3 regions of the Micromonospora sp. WMMA1923 genome follow, and region 2 is predicted to be linked to each of the others. Evidence: riboswitches for the same ligand, from Rfam matches in the RefSeq annotation. Region 2 holds a riboswitch; each other region holds the start of a gene.
What was found. A riboswitch is a leader RNA that binds a small molecule or an ion and turns the genes downstream of it on or off. The one in region 2 is predicted to bind cyclic di-AMP.

Region 1 (6,930 bases), 3.0 Mb from region 2:
GTTGGCCGAGGCGGAGAAGCCGCTGATCGGCGACGCCGAGGCTGGCGGGGTGATCGACCCGGACGTGCTCTGGTCCTGCACCACCTGCGGGGCCTGCGTCGAGCAGTGCCCGGTCGACATCGAGCACGTCGACCACATCGTCGACATGCGTCGCTACCAGGTGCTGATCGAGTCCAGCTTCCCGTCCGAGGCCGGGGTGATGCTGCGCAACCTGGAGAACAAGGGCAACCCGTGGGGCGCTCCGCAGAACACCCGGGAGGACTGGACCAAGGGCCTGGACTTCGAGGTGCCCCGGGTGGGCGAGGTCGAGGACTTCGAGTACCTCTTCTGGGTCGGCTGCGCCGGCGCGTTCGAGGACCGGGCCAAGAAGACCACCCGGGCGGTGGCCACCCTGCTCAACGAGGCCGGCGTCTCCTTCGCCATCCTCGGCGAGGGGGAGACCTGCTCGGGTGACCCGGCCCGGCGGATCGGCAACGAGTTCGTCTTCCAGATGCTCGCCCAGCAGAACGTGGAGACCCTGAACGAGGCGTTCGAAGGCCGCGAGCCCGCCAAGCGCAAGATCGTCGCCACCTGCCCGCACTGCTTCAACACCCTGGGCAACGAGTACGGGCAGCTCGGCGGCGAGTTCGAGGTGGTGCACCACACCCAGCTGCTGGCCCACCTGGTCGCCACCGGCCGGCTCACCCCGGTACAGCCGGTCGACGGCGGGGTGACCTACCACGACCCCTGCTACCTGGGCCGGCACAACCGGGTCTTCGCCCCGCCGCGTGAGGTGCTGGGCAGCGCGATCTCCGGCAACGGCAGCGCCGGCGACGGCGCGGACGCCGGTCTGATCGAGATGCCGCGCAACAGCGAACGCTCCTTCTGCTGCGGGGCCGGTGGGGCCCGGATGTGGATGGAGGAGAAGATCGGCAAGCGGGTGAACGTGGACCGGGTCGAGGAGGCCATGTCCACCGGCGCGAAGACGGTCGCGGTCGGCTGCCCGTTCTGCTCGACGATGCTCAGTGACGGGGTCAACGGCAAGGGTGCCGGCGAGCAGGTCGAGGTGATCGACGTGGCCAGCGTGCTGCTCCGCTCGGTCAGGCCCCAGCGGCCGGCGGCGGGCCGGGAGGACGAGCCGGTCGGCGGCTGAGCGCGGACCGTGGTCGACCCCTCACGCATCGCCATACTTCATTGAAGCGATCGCCGATACCGTTGGTACGCAAGCGATTCTTTCTGCGTGATGGTGAAACAGGTCGCCTTGATCCGGCCCGGAAGGCGACCTAGTGTTGGGCACCGACCGGGCCGGGAAGTCTGTCTCGCCCCCTCTCCGCGAGCGCCCGTGGGTCGGTCGGCAAAGGAGTCGATGCCGGTGGCAACCGCGCCCCTTCATCGTCGTGTCTCGGCACCGTCCCCCCGGAGCACCGGTCCGCGCCGGGCGCTTACCCGGTTGCTCGCCCTGGTCGCCGCCGTCGCCGTCGGCGCCGGGCTGCTCGCCACACCGGCGTACGCGGAGCCCACGGTCGACGAGATCGAGGCGCAGATCGACAAGCAGTGGCGACAGCTGGAGCCCACCATCGAGCAGTACAACAAGGTGCGCTCCCAGCTGAAGGTGAACCGCCGCAAGTCGGCCGACCTGGAGAAGAAGATCCTGCCGCTCCAGATGGAGAGCGAGCTGGCGATGAACCGGATCGGTGAGCTGGCCAGCCGCTACTACGTCATCGGCCCGTCCCAGGAGTTGGGCGCGGTGCTGCTGAACAGCCGGCCCGGTGCGCTCGGTGAACAGCTCACCATGCTCGACCGGGTGGCCATCCAGGAGCGCAAGGAGATCGAGGGCGTCCTGGCCATGCAGGCCAAGTACGGCACCCAGAAGCAGAAGCTCGACACGCTGGTGGCCACCCAGGTCAAGCAGGAGAAGGAGCTGGCCGCCAAGCGCAAGAGCATCACCGCCGAGATCAAGCGCCTTGAGGCGTCGATGCCGAAGACCACGGTGAAGACGGCGAACTGCCCGACCATCGACGGGGTGGTCAACGAGGCCGCACGGGTCGCCATCCGGACGGCGTGCGCCCAGGTCGGCAAGCCGTACGTGTTCGGCTCCACCGGGCCGAACTCCTTCGACTGCTCCGGCCTCACCCAGTACGCGTACAAGGCCGCCGGGATCAGCCTGACCCACTTCACCGGGGCCCAGTGGAACGAGGGCAAGGCCATCCCGCGCAACGAGGCCCGCCCGGGTGACCTGGTCTTCTTCTTCAGCGACCTGCACCACGTCGGCCTCTACCTGGGCAACGACACGATGGTGCACGCGGCCCGCGCCGGCAAGCCGGTGAACGTCTCCAGCATCAACACCATGCCGGTCGCCGGATTCCGCCGGCCCGGCTGACCGACCGCACCGACCACGAGGGCCCCCGACGGCGCGTCGGGGGCCCTCGCCGTCGTCGGAGCGGGTCCGCGAGTGAGCAAACGTGAGACGGAGTGTCATGGCCGAATCCGTTGCGGATCGATGGGGGCCTCTCTACGCTGGTGAATCGTCGGCCGGTCGCAGGTCCGCCCAACCCGGGCGGTAACGGCCGACACCGCCGAGTCGCCGCCCCAGGCGATCCGGGGACCCAGGTACGCCGGGGTGAATCCACAGCCACTGTGGTAGGGCGTCCCCTTCCGCCCGAACCCGTCAGCTAACCCGGTAGGCGGTTCGTCAGAAGGAGTACCGAGCCCGGTGGCACACCATGCCCCGCGGCCACCGTCGACCCGGTCGGCCTCCGCCGACCAGGTGACGGCTACGCCGCGCCTTCGCTGGTTCCGCTGCACCACCGTCCTCGCCGCGCTGGCGGTGACCGCCGGCATCCTGACCGGGGTGCCCGGCGCGGCCCACGCCGACCCGTCGGTGTCGGACATCGAACGCCAGATCGACCAGGACTGGAACCGACTCGAACCGATCATCGAGCGACACAACGCCGTCCGTCAGGACCTGGCCGAAAAACGCCGGGAGGCCGCTGCTCTCGGCGCCCGGATCGAGCCGCTGCGACGCCAGGTGGACGCGGCGCTGAGGAAGGTCAGCGCGCTCGCCGTCCAGGCGTACAAGGGTGAGACCGTCTCGGCGGTCAACGCGCTGCTGGCCGGCCGTACGCCGGGTGAGCTGATGAGCCGGATCGAGCTGGTCGACCGGTTCGCCCACCGGCAGCAGGAGCAGGTCCGGGCGGTACGGCTGCTCCGCGACGAGCTGGCCGCCCGCAAGGCGCCCCTGGACCGGATGATCATCCAACTCAGCCGCACCGAGGCGGGGTTGGCCGCCAGTCGGAAACAGATCGACGCCGAGATCGCCCGGCTGCAGAAACTCCGGCTCCGGGTCTACGGTCGGGGCGGCGGTGGCTCGTTGCGTCCGGCGCCCTGCCCGGCCACGTACCCGGGAGGCGCGGCCGGGAAGGCGGTCACCTTCGCCTGCGCCCAGATCGGCAAGCCGTACGTCTGGGGGGCCGAGGGGCCCGACGCGTACGACTGCTCCGGTCTGATGCTCGCCGCCTGGGCGAAGGCCGGCGTCCGGCTGCCGCACAACGCGGCCCGGCAGCGCAAGGTGACCCCGTCGGTGAGCCGGACCGAGCTGCGCCCCGGCGACCTGGTCTTCTACTACCGCGACCTGCACCACGTCGGGATGTACGTCGGTGCCGGCTGGGTGGTGCACGCCTCCCGGGCCGGGGTGCCGGTCCGGATGAAGCGCCTCGACGACAGTCCCGTGCACAGCTTCGGCCGCCCCGGCTAGGGGCGACCTCGCCGCCGCTGCCGGTGGTGAACCGGGGTCCCCGCACCAGGATCCCGGCCACCCCGGTCAGCCGCGGGGCCCGGGTACCCGCCGCCCGGCGGGGCCCTGTGCGCCGCCCCCGCCGGTCCCGCGGGGGCGGCGCCGGGTCCCGTCGAGGCTCGGCGTCCCGTCGGCGCTCGGCGTTTCGCCGGTCAGCGGGTGGGCCAGGTCTGCCAGCTCTGCCAGGAACGGCTCGGGGTGGGGCCCCGCTGGCCCTGGTACCGGGAGCCGTACCGGGCGGAGCCGTAGGGATGCTCGGCGGCGGAGGAGAGCCGGAAGATGCAGAGCTGGCCGATCTTCATGCCCGGCCAGAGGGTGATCGGCAGGTTCGCCACGTTCGACAGCTCCAGCGTGACGTGGCCGGAGAAGCCCGGGTCGATGAAGCCGGCGGTCGAGTGGGTGAGCAGCCCCAGCCGGCCCAGGCTCGACTTGCCCTCCAGTCGGGCGGCGAGGGTGTCGGCGAGGGTGACCACCTCAAGCGTGGAGGCGAGCACGAACTCGCCGGGGTGCAGCACGTACGGCTCCCCGTCGGGCACCTCGACCTCGGTGGTCAGGTCGTCCTGCTGCTGCGCCGGATCGATGTGGGTGTACAGGTGGTTGTTGAAGACCCGGAAGAGCCGGTCCAGGCGTACGTCGATGCTGGACGGCTGCAACAACTCGGGCTCGAACGGCTCCAGCGCGAGCGTGCCCGCCTTGATCTCGTCGAGCAGGTCGCGGTCGGAGAGGAGCATCGGATCACCTTAGCGACCGCCGGACGCGGAACTCGATCCGGTGCCGGTGACCAGCGCGTCGGGTCGCTTGTCGTACACGTGTTCGATAAGATGTCCACATGGCATCCTGGTCCGAATTCGCCGCTGACGAGCCTCGCCTCGCCGACGGGATCCGCGTTCTCATGCAGCAGTACGGGCCGGGCTTCGGCTACCTGGCCACCGTCCGCGCCGACGGTGGGCCCCGGGTGCACCCGGTCTCCCCGGTGATCACCGACGAGGGGCTGTTCTGCTTCGTCATCGACTCACCCAAGCGCCGCGACCTGGAGCGCGACGGGCGTTACGCGCTGCACTCGTTCCCGCCGGAGGAGAGCGACGACGAGGCGTACGTCGCCGGCCGCGCCCGCCCGGTGACCGACCAGCGCCGGGTCGCCCGGCTGGCCGAGATCGGGCGGGCCGCGCCGCAGGTCGACTGGCGGCTCTTCGAGTTCACCGTCGACGTGGCGATGCTGGCCCGGCACGGGCAGGGCCAGGCGGTGCCGGGTCAGGCCCCTGAGCGCCCGGCGGTGCAGGTCTGGCTCGACCCGCACGGCGGTGCCGGCGCCACCCGCCTCGTCACCGCCGACGTGCCGGACCAGTGGGCCGGTCGACGACGCGACCGTGACCCGCACTACTCCGCCGCCTGACGGCGGATATCCGCCGTGCGCCGCGCCGCCGGGTGCCGGCCCCGTCGTGCGGAGCCGGCACCACGGGCACAACCCCGGTCAGACCGCCCGGTACGCGCTCCACGCGCTGCTCATCCGGCTCGCCTGACCAGCGGTGAACTGGTACATGCACGAGTCGTAGCTGTAGTCCATGAAGTTGGTGATCGGGTCGAGCCCCGCCGCGCTGCAGGTGTCCCGGCCGGTCGGGCAACCCGAGGCCGCCGACGCCTCGGCCGGGGTGTCGCTGACGCTGTCACCCGTGCTGGAGCAGCCGCCCTGGAAGGTGTGGTACAGGTTCAGCCAGTGCCCCACCTCGTGGGTGCCGGTGTCGCCCTGGTTGTAGTTGGTGGCGGTGCCACCTGGCAGTGACTCGCTCAGAACCACCACGCCGTCCATGGTGCTCAGCGTGCGCTGCGGGAAGGTCGCCCAGCCCAGCAGGTTGTTGCTCAGCTGGCCGAGGTAGATGTTGAGGGTGTTCTTGCCGCCCGTACGCAGCGAGGACTTCATCGACCGCTCCGCCGAGGAGCCCTGCCTGATCGGATACCACGCCGAGTTGGTGACCCGGTTGATCTGCTGCAGCTGGAACCCGAACGCGGTGGACGCCCCGCCGGTGGCCCCGCTGAACGCCTGGTTCAACACGCTGATCTGCGAGTTGACCATCGAGTCCGGGATGTTGCCGCCGGCCCGGGTGCTGTCCCGCTGGATCACGTGCACCACCACCGGGATCGTGATGGCGGCCAGCGGACCCACGATCGCGTTACGCGAGGAGGCCCGCTCCCGCAGCGCGGCGGCCAGGTCGGCCTCCCGCGCCTGCACCTGCGCGGCGGTCAGCTCGTTGGGCTCCTGCGCCGCCACACCACCCGGCCTGATCCGAGCGTCGGCATGGCTCTCCGCGGGCTCGACGCAGACCTCGTCGGCTGCGGCGGGTACGGCGGCGACCGCGGGTGCCACACCCACGGCGGCGGTGCTGAGCAGCAGCGCCAAGGTCGTCGAGGCGACACCGGCGGCACGCCGGGTCAGCAGGGAGGGACGGGGTCCCATGGGCCCACCTCTTTCTGGCGACGCGACCGGGGGTGTGTCGCGTCGGGGCGAAAACGTGGGCCAGACGTTACAACCCATCCAAGTATTTGAGAACGTCTAAATGTTGCCGGCGTGAAACTTCTTGCCGGTGAGCCCTCCGCCATGGGCTCTGGAGGTGGGGCTGTCGAGGGGCTCTGGGTTGGAGCCGCCGAAGGGCCGGGGGCGGGGCGGTCCGGCTCGTCCGGGGGCGGCTGCTGCGTGGTGGGGGTGACTCAGGTACAGTGGTGCCGCCTGCGGGTGTAGTTCAATGGCAGAACATCAGCTTCCCAAGCTGACAGTGCGGGTTCGATTCCCGTCACCCGCTCCAGCGTGAAGGCCCTGACCAGGATGTGAATCCGAGTCAGGGCCTTCGATGTTCTGACACCCGGGCGCGAGTGCAGTCCGACGTCAGCCGTACGCCTGCGCCTGCTCCCGATACAGCTGCGCGTACCGGCCACCGGCGGCCAGCAGGCTGCGGTGATCTCCGGTCTCGACGACCTGGCCCTGCGCCAGGACGACGATCAGGTCGGCCGACGCGACGGTGGAGAACCGGTGCGAGATGAAGACCGTGACCGCGCCGCTGGCCTGACCGGCCTGCTTCGCCGTCGTGGCCAGCCGTTCGAACAGCAGGTGCTCAGCCTGCGGATCCAACGCCGAGCTGGGCTCGTCGAGCACCAACAGCAGCGGA
Region 2 (6,930 bases):
CGACCGGCCGAGCGCCTGCCGCTCCACGAAGTTGTGCAGCTGCCCAGGCAGGCCGAGCCCCGGGTAGTCGGTGCCGGCGACCGCGTACCCGTCCCGCAGGTACTGGGCCAACAGGCCGCCGTAGTCCAGGTCAGGATCGCGCGACGGCGCGCACTGCGGCGCGACGCCCGTGGTGCCGTGCGCCCAGGAGGTACGCCGGAGGCCGAATTAGAAGAACCTTCGCGTTGTCCGCCCGTCGCAGTGGCTCGGGGCGGACCAGGGTCAGAGCAGCACGAAGAGGACGATGCTCAGCAGCGACAGGCCGAGACCGGCGACACCCAGCAGGATGCCGATGACCGCCAGCGTCTGGTTGGGCGGGCTCTTGAGGGCGGGCCGCCCGAGCAGGATCGCGGCCACCCCGAGAATCCCGCCGATGCCCCAGCAGAGCGCGAAGAACAACGACGCCCCGCCCAGGACCACCGAGACGATGGCCCAGGGGCGGGCCCGGAGGTCGAAGTCGGTGGCGGGCCGCAGGGCGACCGGGGCCACCGGAACCGGGTACGGATACCAGCGGAGCTGGCGGGGCAGGTCGGCCACCTGGCTGGTCAGGTCACCGACGAACAACGCGCCGTGGACGGCGGAGATCCGGCTCTCGTACTCGGCGAGATCGAGGTAACCCTGCTCCAGAGCCTGCGACAGCAGGTCCAGGACCTGGTTCCGCTGTGCCGTGCCCACCCGCTCTTTCAGGTTCATCGCACGAGTCCCGTCCTCCGTCTACGCCGGGGTCCCGGGAGCTGCCGGGACCTCAGCGTAGACAGCATGATCAAGCGAACCGGCTACCGCGGATCGGGGCAGCAGACCGTCAGGGCGTCCGGGACGACCTTCACCTTCATCCGGCTCACCTTCGCGCGGGCGCCACCGTCGAGTTCGTACGTCCTCGGGGTGTCCAGCCGGACGGTGACCTTGCGGGCGCGGGTGATCCGGACGAAGGGTGACTCCTCGGAGCGGCCGGCGGCCATCCGGCTCAGGGTGCGGGCCCAGTCGACCGCGCCGCTGGCGGTGGCCACCCCGACCTCCAGCGCGCCGTCGTCGGGGCGGGCGTCGTCGAAGGCCGGGATGCCGCCGGTGATCGTGCCGACGTTGCCGAAGAGCACGCAGCTCGCCTCGCCGTCGAACCAGTCGCTGCCGTCGACCCGGATCCGGGTACGCACACACTCGCCGCGCACGTGCCGCAGCCCGGTCAGCACGTACGCGAGGCGACCGAGCTTGCCCTTGAGGTTGCGGTCGGCGTCCTTGATGAGTTCGGCGTCGAAGCCGGCGCCGGCCATCACCGCGAAGTGTTCGCCGTTGAGTTTGCCCAGGTCGAGGGTACGTCGCCGGCCACGCAGCCCGATCCGTACCGCCTCGGGCAGGTCCTTCGGAATGCCCAGGTTGGTGGCGAAGAGGTTGGCGGTGCCGGCCGGCAGCACGGCCATCGGCACCCCGGAGCCGGCCATCGCGTCGGCGCTGCGCTGCACCGTGCCGTCGCCACCCCAGACGAAGACCAGCTCGGCGCCCTCCTTCAGCGCCCTGCGGACCTTCTTCGGCGCCTTGCGGCTCTTCGGTACCTCGTACCAGAGCAGGTTCTCGATACCGGCGCTGACCAGCGTCGACCGCAACTGGTCGAGGCCACCGCCGAAGGTCTTCTTCCGGTGCGCGACGACCGCGACGGTGCCGAGCTTCGGCCCGGCGCCGGCCGACTCGGCGGCGGCGTGGCCGTTCGCAGCGTGCTCGGTGGCAGCGTGGTCGGCGGCAGTCGGCTCGGTGGGGTGCTCGTCCAGGGTCCTCGTGCTCATGGTGGTCGCTGTTACCCAGCCGGGCGGTGCGGCACGCGTGTCCACGGTGGAAGAGTCGCGGTGGACGGGTACGGAGGTTCGCCGGAACCGGCCGAGGCGGGGGCTGCCTCGGCCGGGTTCGCGGTCGAGGTCAGATGCTGAGGCGCTGCCCCGGGATGATCAGGCCGGGGTCGTCGCCGACGACGTCCTTGTTGCGCTCGTACAGCGCCTGCCAGCCACCGGTCACGTCGTGCGCGGCGGCGATCTTCGTCAGGGTGTCGCCGGACCTGACCACGTACGTGTCCCGGTCGGTGCTGCGGCTCGCCGGCGGGGCGTCACGCTCGGCGGCCTCGGTCGGGGCCGAGGAGCCCGAGGAGGAGACCGGGCCGCCCAGCGGGCCGCAGGTCGGCCAGGCGCCGATGCCCTGCCCCTTGAGCACCTCTTCGGCGATCGCGATCTGCTGGGCGCGGGTGGCCAGGTCGGCGCGCGGGGCGTACTGCAGGCCGCCGTACGCCTCCCAGGTGCTCTGCACGAACTGCAGGCCGCCGAAGAAGCCGTTGCCGGTGTTGATGCTCCAGTCGCCGCCGGACTCGCACTGGGCGATCGCGTCCCAGTTGACGCTGTCGGCCTGGGCGGGTGCGGCGGTGCCGAACACGGCCGCGAGGCCGGTGACGGCCCCGACGGCGAGGGTGCCGAGTGCCCTGCGGCGGTTGCTGAGGGCGCGGTGTCGGGATTGGTGACGAGTTGCCATGGGTTCCTCCACGCCGACGAGGTGAGCTGTCGGGTTCGGGCCGGGGAGCCCGGCCGCCCGGATCGGGCGGCTTCACCCCGAGGTGACGTGCACCGTGGAACCTGGGTCCCCCGCTCCATGCCTGTGGTGAGTGTTCCGCGAGGCCAGGGGCATGGATTGGGCGTACCGGGCGGCGGTGTCCGCGTCGGCGGACCCGTAAGAATCTAGGGGTGCGCCCCGGTGGCTGCATACGCTGCGTGAGGTTGTTCACCCGGTCACGCGGGGCGACCGGCGCCGGGGTTGCGGTCGGGGCGCGGACGGGGGATCCTGCCGGTTCACCGCCCCTGACCAGGGCATCAGTGTCAACCGTCACCCAACGGGACGGGCGGGACGGGTTTGAACGGGTGTTCACTGGTGAGGTTGAAGGGAACAACGCGTACGAGGGGGGCCGCAGGTGACCAGCCAGACCGGAACCGACCGTCAGGACTTCCCGCCGGAGGGTGTCACCGACCCGATGCTGTGGCGGCTCGCGGTCAGCGTGGCCGAGGAGCACCGGGGTGCCGAGCAGGGGCACTGCCGCAACCTGCAGTGTGCGGATCAGCCGCAGCCCTGCGCGCCGTGGACGTGGGCGCAGCGGGCGATGGAGCTGGCATACCAGCAGGGGCAGACGTTCGGCTACCGGCCGGCGTCGGCGCGGGCCCGGCAGGCACCGCGGCGGCCCGACGCCGCCGCCGCCTGAGGCGGTCCCCGCCCGGATGGGCCGCGTCGACCCTGCCCGGGTCGGCCGCAGCGGGATCACGTACCCGTGGTTCCGTGTCGCGGAGGCCCCGGTCCACCCCGGTACCGGGCGGGTATCAGCCAGATCTGGGAGGCGGGCACCCCGAAGGCCACCAGGCGGACCGTCTCCAGCATCCACAGCGCCGCCCGGGACAGCTGCTGCGCCGGTCGCCGCAGCGGGTCGCCGGCGGCGGGCCGGCCCGGGGTCCCCGCCGACGGGCACCGGAGTCGGCGGACCGCCTCGTACGACAGGCCGAGCGGCTGCCGTGCGGTGACGACGACCGAGACACCTCGGCAGTTGCGCACGATCAGGTCGACCAGGTCCGCGCAGTCGTCGGCCAGGTGGTCGACGTCGTCGAGGACCACGAGCAGCCGCCGGTGTGCCAGCACCCGCAGTAGGCACTGGTCGGTGGACGGCTCGGTGGTGCCGGGCGGGTCGAGCTGACGCAGGAGGAACCCGACCAGGTCGGCGCGGGTGGCGGTGGTGGTGACGTCGACGGTGGCCACCCGGTGGGCGGCGAGGATGGCGGATGCCCGGCGTGCGATCGAGCGGGCCGTCGCCGTCCGGCCGGAGTCGGCCGGGCCGACCAGGGTCACCAGTCGCTGGGTGGCCAGCGAGCGGACGACGGTGTCCAGGTCGACGGTGTCCCGGTCGCGCGTGTCCAGGTCGGTGGTGTCCAGGTCGGTGGCTTCGGGCGGTCGCGCGGTGCCGGGGGCCGACGGGGGGAAGCAGGGGTGGCCGGCCGGATGGCTCGCCGGTACGTCGTCGACCCCGGACCAGGCCCGCCAGAGGTGCCGGTAGGTGTCCACCAGTTCGGGCCCGGGGGCGATGCCGGCATCGGCGGCGAGGCGGGCACGTAGTTCGGCATACCGGTCGAGGGCGGCCGGCAACTGGCGGGTACCGGCCAGCACCGACAGGTACCGGGCCTGCACCGCCTCGTGCAGGGGTGCCACGGCGGCCAGCCGCTCGGCGGTGGCCAGTACGGCCTCGGCCCGGTCCAACCGCAGGCCCAGGGTCACGTACTCCAGGGCCGCGTCGACCCACTCCCGCTGCAGCGTGTCGATTATCGGATGGCCGGGAAGCAGGCTGCGCAGCTCGACCAGTTCCGGGTCCTCCCAGAGCAGGACCGCCAGGTGGAACAGGTGAAAGGCCCAGCGGGGGTGTCCCAGTGGGAGCAGCCGGCGGGCGGTCCGGACGAGTTGCCGGAAGCGGACCAGGTCGGCGTTGTCGTGGTGGGTGCTCAGCTGGTAGCCGCCGGGGCCGGAGCAGATCACGGCGGTGCGGGACCGGCGGGGGGCCTCCGGCTCGACCGATCGACGCAGTCGGGCGATGTAGGTGTGCAGCAGGTGGCCGGCGTTGGCCGGTTGGATGTCTCCCCACAGGAGCTGTGACAGGGTGGCGACCGGCAGGAACTCCCCCGGCTGCAGGGCCAGCGCGGCGAAGAGCGCACGTTGCTTGGCCGGACCGAGGTCGTAGGTCGTCGACCCGTTGCCGGCGCATACCACGCCGAGCACTTTCACCCACACTGAACCGCTCGCTTTTTTCATAGGCTCCCGCCTGACTCCAGAGCCAGGGTAGGACGGCCTGCGGTCACAATCCAGTGTTGCGCAAGGCACTCTGCGTGAGATAGGTGCGTGATTCGCCCCGCTCGCTGCGGACGGGAACTATATAGCTTTCAAGAAGTCTTCAACTCGATCGTGCCAGGATCCGTACCCGTCAGACCCCGCCGACGCGGGCCGCTGCGAGGAACCGGGGAGCGCATGACCGAGGCAGCCGCGATCCCGACCGTGTACCGACCGACGGGCTGGCGTCGGCCGCTGGCCCTCCACCCGCACCTGGTGGACTTCGACATCCGGGGCTTCCACCCCGGCCCGGTCGCCACCCGACAGGCACTCGTGACGGCCGCGGGGTCGTTCCTGGACGGTTTCAACCGGGAACTGGACGTCGGCCCCTCCCACGCCCCGGACCTGGCGGCTGTCCCGCAGGCCTACCGTGGCTTCGCCGTCGAGGGGGCGGCGATGGCCGCCACCCTGCTCGACCGGCTCAGCCCGCTGCCCGGCCGGCGCTTCCGCACCCTCCTGAAAGTCCATCGTGGACGCTACGGCTACCTCGCGTATGTCGGCGCCGGCTGGGCCCTGGCCCGGTTGGACGGCCTCTCGGCCGGGCTGCTCGGCCGACTCGGCCGACTCGGTGCCACCGATCCGCTGGTGCGCTGGCTGGTCTACGACGGTTACGGGTTCCACCAGGCGTTCTTCGACCCGGACCGGACACTGTCGTGGTGGCGGCGGCACCCCGACCGGTGCGACGAGCGGTGCGCCATCCGGTACCAGGGACTGGGGCGCAGCCTCTGGTTCCGCGACTGTGCGGACCCGACGGCACTGGCCGGGCGGATCTCCGGACTGCCCGCCGGGCACCGGGGCGATGTGTGGAGCGGGGTGGGACTGGCCGCCACCTACGCCGGTGGGGTCGGCGACGACACCTACCTCGAACTGCGTCGACTCAACCGTCACCACCCCGCTGAGCTGGCCCAGGGCGCGGCGTTCGGCGCCGAGGCGCGGCAGTCCGCCGGGGCGTCGCCGCCGCATGTGCCCCGGGCCACCGAGCTGTTGACCGGCGCGTCGCCCGACGTCGCGGCCGGGTGGACGTGGCAGGCCCGACGCGGGCTCGACCGCCCGGGTGCCGGCCCGGCCGACTTCCAGCGCTGGCGCGAACGGATCCAGCAGCTGGCCCTTCCGTTCCTTCGCCGTTGACCCGAGGGAGTTTCAGACGATGCAGGTACGCCGAACCCTCCGTACGTTGCTCACGCCGGTTGTCGCAGTGGTCGCCTGCCTGGCCACCGGTCTGGCCACCCAGCTACCGGCCGTCGGTGCCGACGAACGTCGGGCGCTGGCCGCCCGGTTCAGCTTCGCCGTCGCCGACCTCAACCAGGACCCGCCGCAGACCCGCGCCGTACGCGCCGTCCAGCCCGCCCTGCACCACCTGCGGTCCTGGATCTCCTCGGTCGGTGCCGGTGTCGCCGTGGCCGACCTGGACGGCGACGGACTGCCCAACGAGGCGTGCCTGGTCGACCCCCGCGACGACTCGGTGACCGTCCTGGCCACCCCGGACCGGCCGAACCGGTTCCCCGCCTTCGCACTGCCCCCACCCGGGACCGACCCGACGGTGGCCCCGACGGGCTGCCTGACCGCCGACCTCAACGAGGACGGCCGTCTCGACGTACTGGTCTACTACTGGGGCCGGCCGCCCCTGGCCTACCTGCGCCAGCCGGCAGCCCCCTTCGGACCGGCCGGTTACCGGCCCGTGGAGGTGGTGGCCCAGCCCGACGAGATCTGGAACAGCACCACCGCCAACGCCCTCGACATCGACGGGGACGGCCACCTGGACCTGGTGGTCGGCAACTACTTCCCCGACGGCGCGCGGGTGCTCGACCCGACGGCGCGTGACGACCCCCGGATGCAGATGCAGGACTCCATGTCCTGGGCCCGCAACGGCGGCCGGAACCGGATCCTCAGATTCACCGGGTCGACCTCGGTCGACGGGCTGGAGCACCCCGGTTACCAGGACGTCTCCGACGCGCTCACCGCCGATCAGAGCGGTTCCTGGACGCTCGCCATCGGTGGCCAGGACCT
Region 3 (6,930 bases), 3.4 Mb from region 2:
TCAGGGCCAACCAGATGGCGGCGGCCTGTGGCACGTCGATCAGTACGGCGGAGAGGACGGTCTGCATCACCAACACCTCGTGATGGTCGAAGGAGGAACTGCCGATCGGGGTGCCCGGGTGCGCGGGGGTCGAACCGCTCGCGGCCGGGCTGGGCACGAGGGGTACGGCACCGACGGATCGTCGCGGGTGGGCCGACGGTGGGCGCAGCGGCGGCTGCGGGGGCCAACCGGGACGGGTGCCGGTGCGGCCGGCCGCCGGTCGGCGGCGTCGGCCGGTCAGGCCAGCGGGGGACCGCGCCGGGCGGGCAGACCCCGGACCGGCTCCGCCGCGGGCACCCGCACGGGCACCGGCACCACGGCCGGGGCGGTGCCGTCGACCCGGGGGGACGACGGCTGCTGCGGGAGGGCCACCTCGGTGACCCGATCCAGGCCCGGGGAGTCCGACCACGACTGCGCCCCGCCGTCGACCGCGAGGTGGTCGACGGGTCCGGTGCGGCTGTGGACCGGGCCGCGGTGGCCGGTCCCGAAGGGACCGTCGAGCACGAGGCGGCTGTCGGTCACGAGGCGGCCGTCGAGCACGAGGCGGCTGTCGGGCGCGGTGGCGCTGCCGGACCCGGCGGGTGCGGCGGACGCGGGCGGACCGGAGAGCGCGAGGGCCGCGCCACCGAGGCCGAGGGTGAGCACCAGGAGGGTCACCGCCAGGCGGGTCAGCTCCCGCAGCGTCACCGGCCACAGGGGGCGGGTGGACGTCACGGGCGGCATCCCACCAACCTAGCGCCCCGGCCCGGCCGGGACCAACCACGTGACCGGACCCATTCACTCCCTTGTGGACGCCGGCACCGGATGGCCCTTTGTCAACCGAGGTGGACGTACCTGGTGGGTCGGCCCGCACCCCGGGGTACGCCGTCAGTTACGACCGTGGGGTTGCCGTGGCCCGGAGGCGCCCAGTTGCTGATCGGTGGCAGCCGGCCGGGTGGCGGTGGTCGGCGGTGTCTGTCCAGGGTCCGGCGCGGCGGCCGACCGAAGGGCGGCGATCTCCGCGGTCGGTGCGGACGGCGACTTCCGAGCGATGAGCTTGTCGATGTGTGCGTCCGTGCCGAACGAGCCGACGTCGATCGCACCCACCCGCAGGTAGTTGTTGATCAGATCCTGGGTCTGCGGGGGGCAGGCCGGCGGGTAGGAGCCATGGTTCAGGACGTTCTTGATCGCGGTGTCCGGGTGGAGCGTCGTCCCGTCCGCGCTGGTGGCCGAGGCGGGCAGGGGCTTCTTCCAGTTCGCGGGTTCATCCAGGTGCTTCATGATGAACTCGCCGAGGTTCTCCCAGTACGTCGCCGGAGACGCCGGGTTGCTGTCCGCTTTTCGTGGCATGGCAGGCACGACGTGTCACCCGGGTTCCGGGTTCAGCCGCGGTGCCGACTTGTTCGGTGACCGGCGGTGAGGCTGGTCACCCGGTGGCGGTCCGGATCCGGTCAGGAGGGCGGGGCGGCGGGGGTGGATCGGGGTGCGGCATCGGCGGTGAAGAGGGCGAGCAGGTCACCCACCTGGCGGTCCGCCTCGGCCGGGTGCCGGAAGTGGCCGTCCGGATTGACGGTGTACTCGTTGCGCCGGCCCACCCGGGTGCGCCGCAGGTAGCCGCCGGCCTCCAGGTCGGCGACGATCGCCTGGGCGGCGCGCTCGGTGACCCCTACCTCGTCGGCGACGTCCCGGAGCCGGGCGGTGGGGTTACGCGCGATGGCGAGCAGGACGTGCGCGTGGTTGGTGAGGAAGGTCCAGTGCCGGGTGCTCCCGCTTCCGCGTGGTGTCGTCGCCATGTCCGTCAAGATACGACCAGCCTTCACGATCGTCGTTCGCGAGCCGGTCGACGTGAACCGTCGTCCCGACACCTGAAATGCATATCACGTATAGCTTGACGTGTCTTGCGCTGCGTGTGAACGTGGTGGCGGACCGCGTCCGTGGCGGACGGGGTCGACCGGTCACCTTCCGAAGGGTGAGGACGTTGATCTCCACTCCGTCGACCGGGTCGCAGTCGGACCCGGAGCTTCCTCCCGCCCAGCCGCCGTCGGCACAGCCCGATCCGCCGCAGACCCCGGAACAGGCGCTCGCCGAGCTGTACGCGGGCAACCGCAGGTTCGTCACCGGTACGCCGCGGCACCCCAACCAGGACGTCGGACACCGCACCGCGGTCGCCGGTGAACAGCACCCCTTCGCGGTCATCGTCGGGTGCTCCGACTCCCGGCTCGCCGCCGAGATCATTTTCGACCGTGGGCTGGGTGACCTCTTCGTCGTGCGGACCGCCGGCCACACCACCGGGCCCGAGGTGCTGGGCAGCGTCGAGTACGCGGTGACGGTCCTCGGCACGCCGCTGGTGGTGGTGCTGGGGCACGACTCGTGCGGTGCCGTGCAGGCGGCCGCGACGGCGGTCAGCACCGGGGCCCGGCCGCCGGGACATCTCGGCGCGGTGGTCGACGCGGTGGTGCCCAGCCTGCGCCGGGCCGCCGCCCAGGGAGTCGACGACCCGGCCCGGATCATCGACATCCACATCGCCCAGACCGTCGAGGAGCTGTTGGGCAACTCGGCCGTGCTGGCCGCCGAGGTGGCCGCCGGCCGCTGCACCGTGGTCGGCATGTCCTACCAGCTGGCCGCCGGAGAGGTGCGGACGGTGGCCGCCGCCCCGGCCGCCGGCTGACCCCGCCCACACCGGTCAGGACAGGCGAACGGGCCGCCCCCGCGTGGGGGACGGCCCGTTCGGTGTCTCGGGGTGGTCAGAGCAGCGAGACGTGTACGTGGTCGGTGTGGTTCGACGGTCCGCTGTAGGAGCTCCAGCCGGTGGCCGGGAACCAGATCTGCCGGTTCCAGATGACGTAGTAGATGCCCAGCCGGTCGGCGTTGCGTACCAGGAACGCGGTCAGGTTGTTGCCGTACATCCGGGTGTCGTTGTTGTGCCAGGGCGCGAAGCCGCTGTTCTGCAGCGACCAGTCACAGGCCCGGCCCTTGGGGTGCTCCCACGGGCCACCGGGGCGGTAGCAGCCGACGAACCGGTCGAAGCCGGCCCGCTTGACCTCCTTGTACATGTGCAGCGTGCGCGCCGTGATGCAACCGGAGGTGGTGGGGTCGTTCTCGGTACAGCTCATCGGGCGCCAGTTGCCGTTGGCGTCGCGGCCCGGGGCGATCTTGGCCACCGGTGACGTGGCCACCACCAGGCCCCCGGTCAGGCCGGTGCCGCCGACGAGGGCGAGCGACTTCTCCGCCTCCCGCTTCTGCTTGGCCATCACCGAGGCCTGCTTCTGCTGCTCGCGTACCTCGGCGTCCAGGGCCTGCTTGGCCTGATCGGCCTTGTCCTTGACCGTCTGCACCTCGGCCAGCTTTCGGGCGTTGACCATGTTCAGCTCGTCGAGCGCCTGGGCCCGCTGGACGAACGAGTCCGGCGCGTTGCTCTCCAGCAGCATGGCCATCCCGCCGATCCGGCCGCTGCGGTACGACTGGGCGGCGATCCGACCGACCTGCGGGGCCAGCTCGTCCAGCTCGTTCTGGGCGCGGCGCACCTCCATGTCGAGCTGCAGCTGCCGCTTCTTGGACTTCTCCAGCTTGGACTTGGCCTGGGTGTAGCTGCGGTTGGTCGTCTCGATGACGTCGTTGAGCAGCTTCGAGTCGCCGTCCTCGTGCCCCGAGGGCTGGGCGGGCTGAGCCATGGCCGGCAGCGGGCCGGAGAAGATGGCCAGTGCGGTGAGCACGGCCGCCGCCGGCGTCAACCAGCGGCGTAGGAGTGCCGTCACAGTCGTCCCTTCCGTCGGCCGCCGACCGGGTTAGCTGACGGGTTCGGGACGGAAGTGGCCCCTACCGCTGGTGCGGATTCACCCCATGTACCTGGTTCCCCGGCTCGCCGTTCGGCGATTGGGCGGCGGTACCGCTGGCGCGGGTGCGCGCCTTCGGCGGTGACCGGCAGCGAGGTTACCCGAGAGTCGGCGCTGGGATCTACGTCCGGATGCCGACTCAACGCGTAATTTCTCCGCGATGTCGCGTGACCAGTGATGTGCTTCTCATCAATGGAGTCGTCGGCGGTCACGCTGAGGAGTGTCACCATGCGGTGTCGGTGCTCCTTTCTTGGTCGGGCCACCTCGCGGGGGCGTCGGGGGACTGACTGGCGGCCCGGGGTGCGCTCAGTGCCTGGAGCGCGTCGTCCCGCGGTGCGGGCGGGCGGGCCGAGCCGGTGCCGCCACCAGGCGGGGTGGGGGCTCCGGCGGTGGTGGCGGCCCGGTCGGTGGCGGTGCCCCGACCGGCGGCGGTCACCAGCGCGGCGAGCGCGGTGGTGAGCGGTACGGCGGCGATCAGCCCGAGCGTGGCGACCGCGCTACGGACGATCTCCTGGGCCAGGAACTCGCTGGTCAGCACCTGACTGACCGGTCGGGAGTCGGCGACCAGCAGAAGCAGCAGAGGCAACGACGCGCCCGCGTACGCCAACACGATGGTGTTGACGACGGACGCGATGTGCGCCCGGCCGACCCGGGTGGCCGACCGGTAGAGCTGGAGCCGGGACAGTCCCGGGTTCGCGTGGGCCAGTTCGGTGACCGTGGCGGCCTGGGTGACCGTGACGTCGTCCAGCACCCCGAGGGAACCGATGATGATCCCGGCGAGCAGCAGCCCGTGCAGGTCGACGTTGCCCTGGAACATCGACAGGGTGGTGGCCTCCTCGGTGCCGTACCCGGTCAGGTGGGTGGCGGCGGTGGCCGCGCTGCCGAGCAGACCGGTGACCACCAGGCTGCCCAGCGTGCCGAGCACGGCCACCGAGGTCTGGGCGCTGATGCCGTGGGTGAGGTACAGCACCACGAACATGATCAGTGCGGCGCCGACCACCGCGACCAGCAGCGGTGACCGGCCGGCGCTGATGCCGGGCAGCACGAAGGTGAGCAGGATGGCGAAGCTCGCCACCAGGCCACCGAGCGCGGCCAGGCCGCGCCACCGGCCGAAGGCCACGATCGCGGCAGCGAAGAGGACGGCCAACCAGATCAGCGGCTTGCCCCGCTGGTGCTCGGCGATGTTGTAGCTGCTCGACTCGGGGTCGGCCGGATCGGTCAACTCCACCAGGACGATCTCGTCACCGACGGCGATGGTCGGCGCCCCCGGACCGTCCGGGATCGGCGTCTCGACCTGCTGCCCCTCGTCGGGTCCCTGCTCGACCCGGACGGTGGCGGTGCCGCACGGGCCCTCGGGGGCGGACGCGGGGCCCTCCGGGGTCGGCGCGGCAGGTGGGCACGCCTCGGTCACCACCCGGGTCACCGTGCCGTGGTACCGGGGCACGTCCCCGCCCCCGTCGACCTGCGGTGCCCGGTCCGGCCAGAGGATCAGCGCGGCGACCAGGGTGACGAGGAAGAGCGGCACCACGGTCGCGACGAGGACCCGCCGTACCCCCGGCGGGGTGGGCGGGGCGGGACGGCTGTGGTCGGCACCCATCTGCGACTCTCTCCAAACGATCCACGACGGATTACGTGTCGCCGCGCCGGTCGGTTCACTCGGCCGGCACACCGGTCCGGTTCGCGGCGTTGCGTGCCGGAGTGGTCACGGACTGCGAACCGGGGGCGGCGGTGGGACCCGGATGCCCGTCGCGGGAATGGTAGCCACTCGGCCGACGGGTGCGGAGGTTGTGGGTCAGCCGCGCTTCATCAGCCGGCCGACGGCGGCCATCATCTCGGTGGCCATCTCGTCGGCGTGCCCCTCGGCGGCGCCCTCCTGCATGCAGTGCCGGGCGTGCCCGTCCAGCAGGCCGAGAGCGACCTTGTCCAGGGCGGCCTGGATCGCCGAGATCTGGGTCAGCACGTCGATGCAGTAACGGTCCTCGTCCACCATCTTCTCGATGCCCCGGACCTGACCCTCGACCCGGCGCAGCCGAGCGAGAAGCTGGTCCTTGCTGGCGGTGTAGCCCCGGGTGGGGGGCGTCGAAGTGGTCATGTTCGCCAGGGTACGCCCTACCCCCGGCGGGTATTCCAGGACAAATTACCCCTACCCGGTAGTGGTTGAGATACCCCCCATGGGTATATGGTGGGCTCCGGTCGAGAGGAGTACGGACATGGTCACCGACATCTACCAGGTGCAGGGCATGACCTGCGGGCACTGCGTGCAGGCGGTGAGCGCCGAGGTCGGCGCGCTGGCCGGGGTCGACGAGGTCCAGGTGGACCTGGCAAGTGGTCAGGTCACCGTCACCAGTGCGGAGCCGCTGGACCCGGCCGCCGTCCGGGCCGCCGTCGACGAGGCCGGTTACGACCTCGTGGACCGGTGAACACGGCGGCCAGGCTGGCCGGGTTCCTGCTCGGCCTCGTGGTGGTCTTCGGTGCGGCGTACGGGGTCGGCCAGGCGGTCGGCCCCCGCACCCCCGGCACCCCACCCCCGGCCAGCCCCAGCCTCAGCCCTTCGGGTTCACCCGGCGTGCCGGGTCACGGGCACAACTGACGGGAGCGGAGTGTGACCACCACCGGCAAGCCCCTGGAGTCGGCACCCCACCGGATCGAACTGGCCATCGGCGGGATGACCTGCGCCTCCTGTGCCGCCCGGATCGAGAAGAAGCTGAACCGGATGGACGGGGTCACCGCCACGGTCAACTACGCCACCGAGAAGGCCACTGTCGACTACGGCGCGGCGACCACCCCGGACGACCTGATCGCCACGGTGCGCAGGACCGGCTACACCGCCGCCCTGCCGCCCCCGCCGGCCCCCGCCGCCGAGCCGACCGGCACCGGCCCGACCGCCGCAGGATCGACCGCCGCCGCCGCTGGGCCGGCCGATCCGGTGCGTACCCGGTTCTGGGTGTCGGTGCTGCTCAGCGTCCCGGTGGTGGTGCTGGCGATGGTGCCGGCCTGGCAGTTCACCTACTGGCAGTGGCTGTCGTTGGTGCTGGCCGCACCGGTGGTGGTCTACGGCGGAGCGCCGTTCCACCGGGCC

Region 1: another riboswitch for cyclic di-AMP. It lies ahead of ACN28G_RS26655 (NlpC/P60 family protein); the one in region 2 lies ahead of ACN28G_RS13090 (transglycosylase family protein).
Region 3: another riboswitch for cyclic di-AMP. It lies ahead of ACN28G_RS28760 (coiled-coil domain-containing protein); the one in region 2 lies ahead of ACN28G_RS13090 (transglycosylase family protein).

What each region holds. Positions count from the first base shown of each region.
Region 1 is NZ_JBMHLZ010000001.1:5,858,250-5,865,179, forward strand. It holds gene ACN28G_RS26645 ((Fe-S)-binding protein) at 1-1,132, shown strand, start outside; gene ACN28G_RS26650 (NlpC/P60 family protein) at 1,346-2,359, shown strand; cyclic di-AMP (ydaO/yuaA leader) riboswitch at 2,544-2,682, shown strand; gene ACN28G_RS26655 (NlpC/P60 family protein) at 2,693-3,733, shown strand; gene dcd (dCTP deaminase) at 3,925-4,503, opposite strand; gene ACN28G_RS26665 (pyridoxamine 5'-phosphate oxidase family protein) at 4,602-5,165, shown strand; gene ACN28G_RS26670 (zinc metalloprotease) at 5,244-6,224, opposite strand; tRNA gene ACN28G_RS26675 (tRNA-Gly) at 6,497-6,570, shown strand; gene ACN28G_RS26680 (ABC transporter ATP-binding protein) at 6,651-6,930, opposite strand, start outside.
Region 2 is NZ_JBMHLZ010000001.1:2,898,464-2,905,393, forward strand. It holds gene ACN28G_RS13075 (lipase family protein) at 1-111, opposite strand, end outside; gene ACN28G_RS13080 (DUF1707 domain-containing protein) at 262-732, opposite strand; gene ACN28G_RS13085 (diacylglycerol/lipid kinase family protein) at 816-1,814, opposite strand; gene ACN28G_RS13090 (transglycosylase family protein) at 1,945-2,544, opposite strand; cyclic di-AMP (ydaO/yuaA leader) riboswitch at 2,541-2,683, opposite strand; gene ACN28G_RS13095 (hypothetical protein) at 2,978-3,262, shown strand; gene ACN28G_RS13100 (BTAD domain-containing putative transcriptional regulator) at 3,319-4,815, opposite strand; gene ACN28G_RS13105 (DUF1702 family protein) at 5,062-6,051, shown strand; gene ACN28G_RS13110 (CRTAC1 family protein) at 6,071-6,930, shown strand, end outside.
Region 3 is NZ_JBMHLZ010000001.1:6,291,535-6,298,464, forward strand. It holds gene ACN28G_RS28735 (hypothetical protein) at 1-157, opposite strand, end outside; gene ACN28G_RS28740 (hypothetical protein) at 277-762, opposite strand; gene ACN28G_RS28745 (hypothetical protein) at 907-1,368, opposite strand; gene ACN28G_RS28750 (helix-turn-helix transcriptional regulator) at 1,470-1,811, opposite strand; gene ACN28G_RS28755 (carbonic anhydrase) at 2,108-2,686, shown strand; gene ACN28G_RS28760 (coiled-coil domain-containing protein) at 2,763-3,773, opposite strand; cyclic di-AMP (ydaO/yuaA leader) riboswitch at 3,778-3,908, opposite strand; gene ACN28G_RS28765 (YibE/F family protein) at 4,075-5,448, opposite strand; gene ACN28G_RS28770 (metal-sensitive transcriptional regulator) at 5,644-5,943, opposite strand; gene ACN28G_RS28775 (heavy-metal-associated domain-containing protein) at 6,062-6,271, shown strand; gene ACN28G_RS28780 (hypothetical protein) at 6,268-6,441, shown strand; gene ACN28G_RS28785 (heavy metal translocating P-type ATPase) at 6,454-6,930, shown strand, end outside.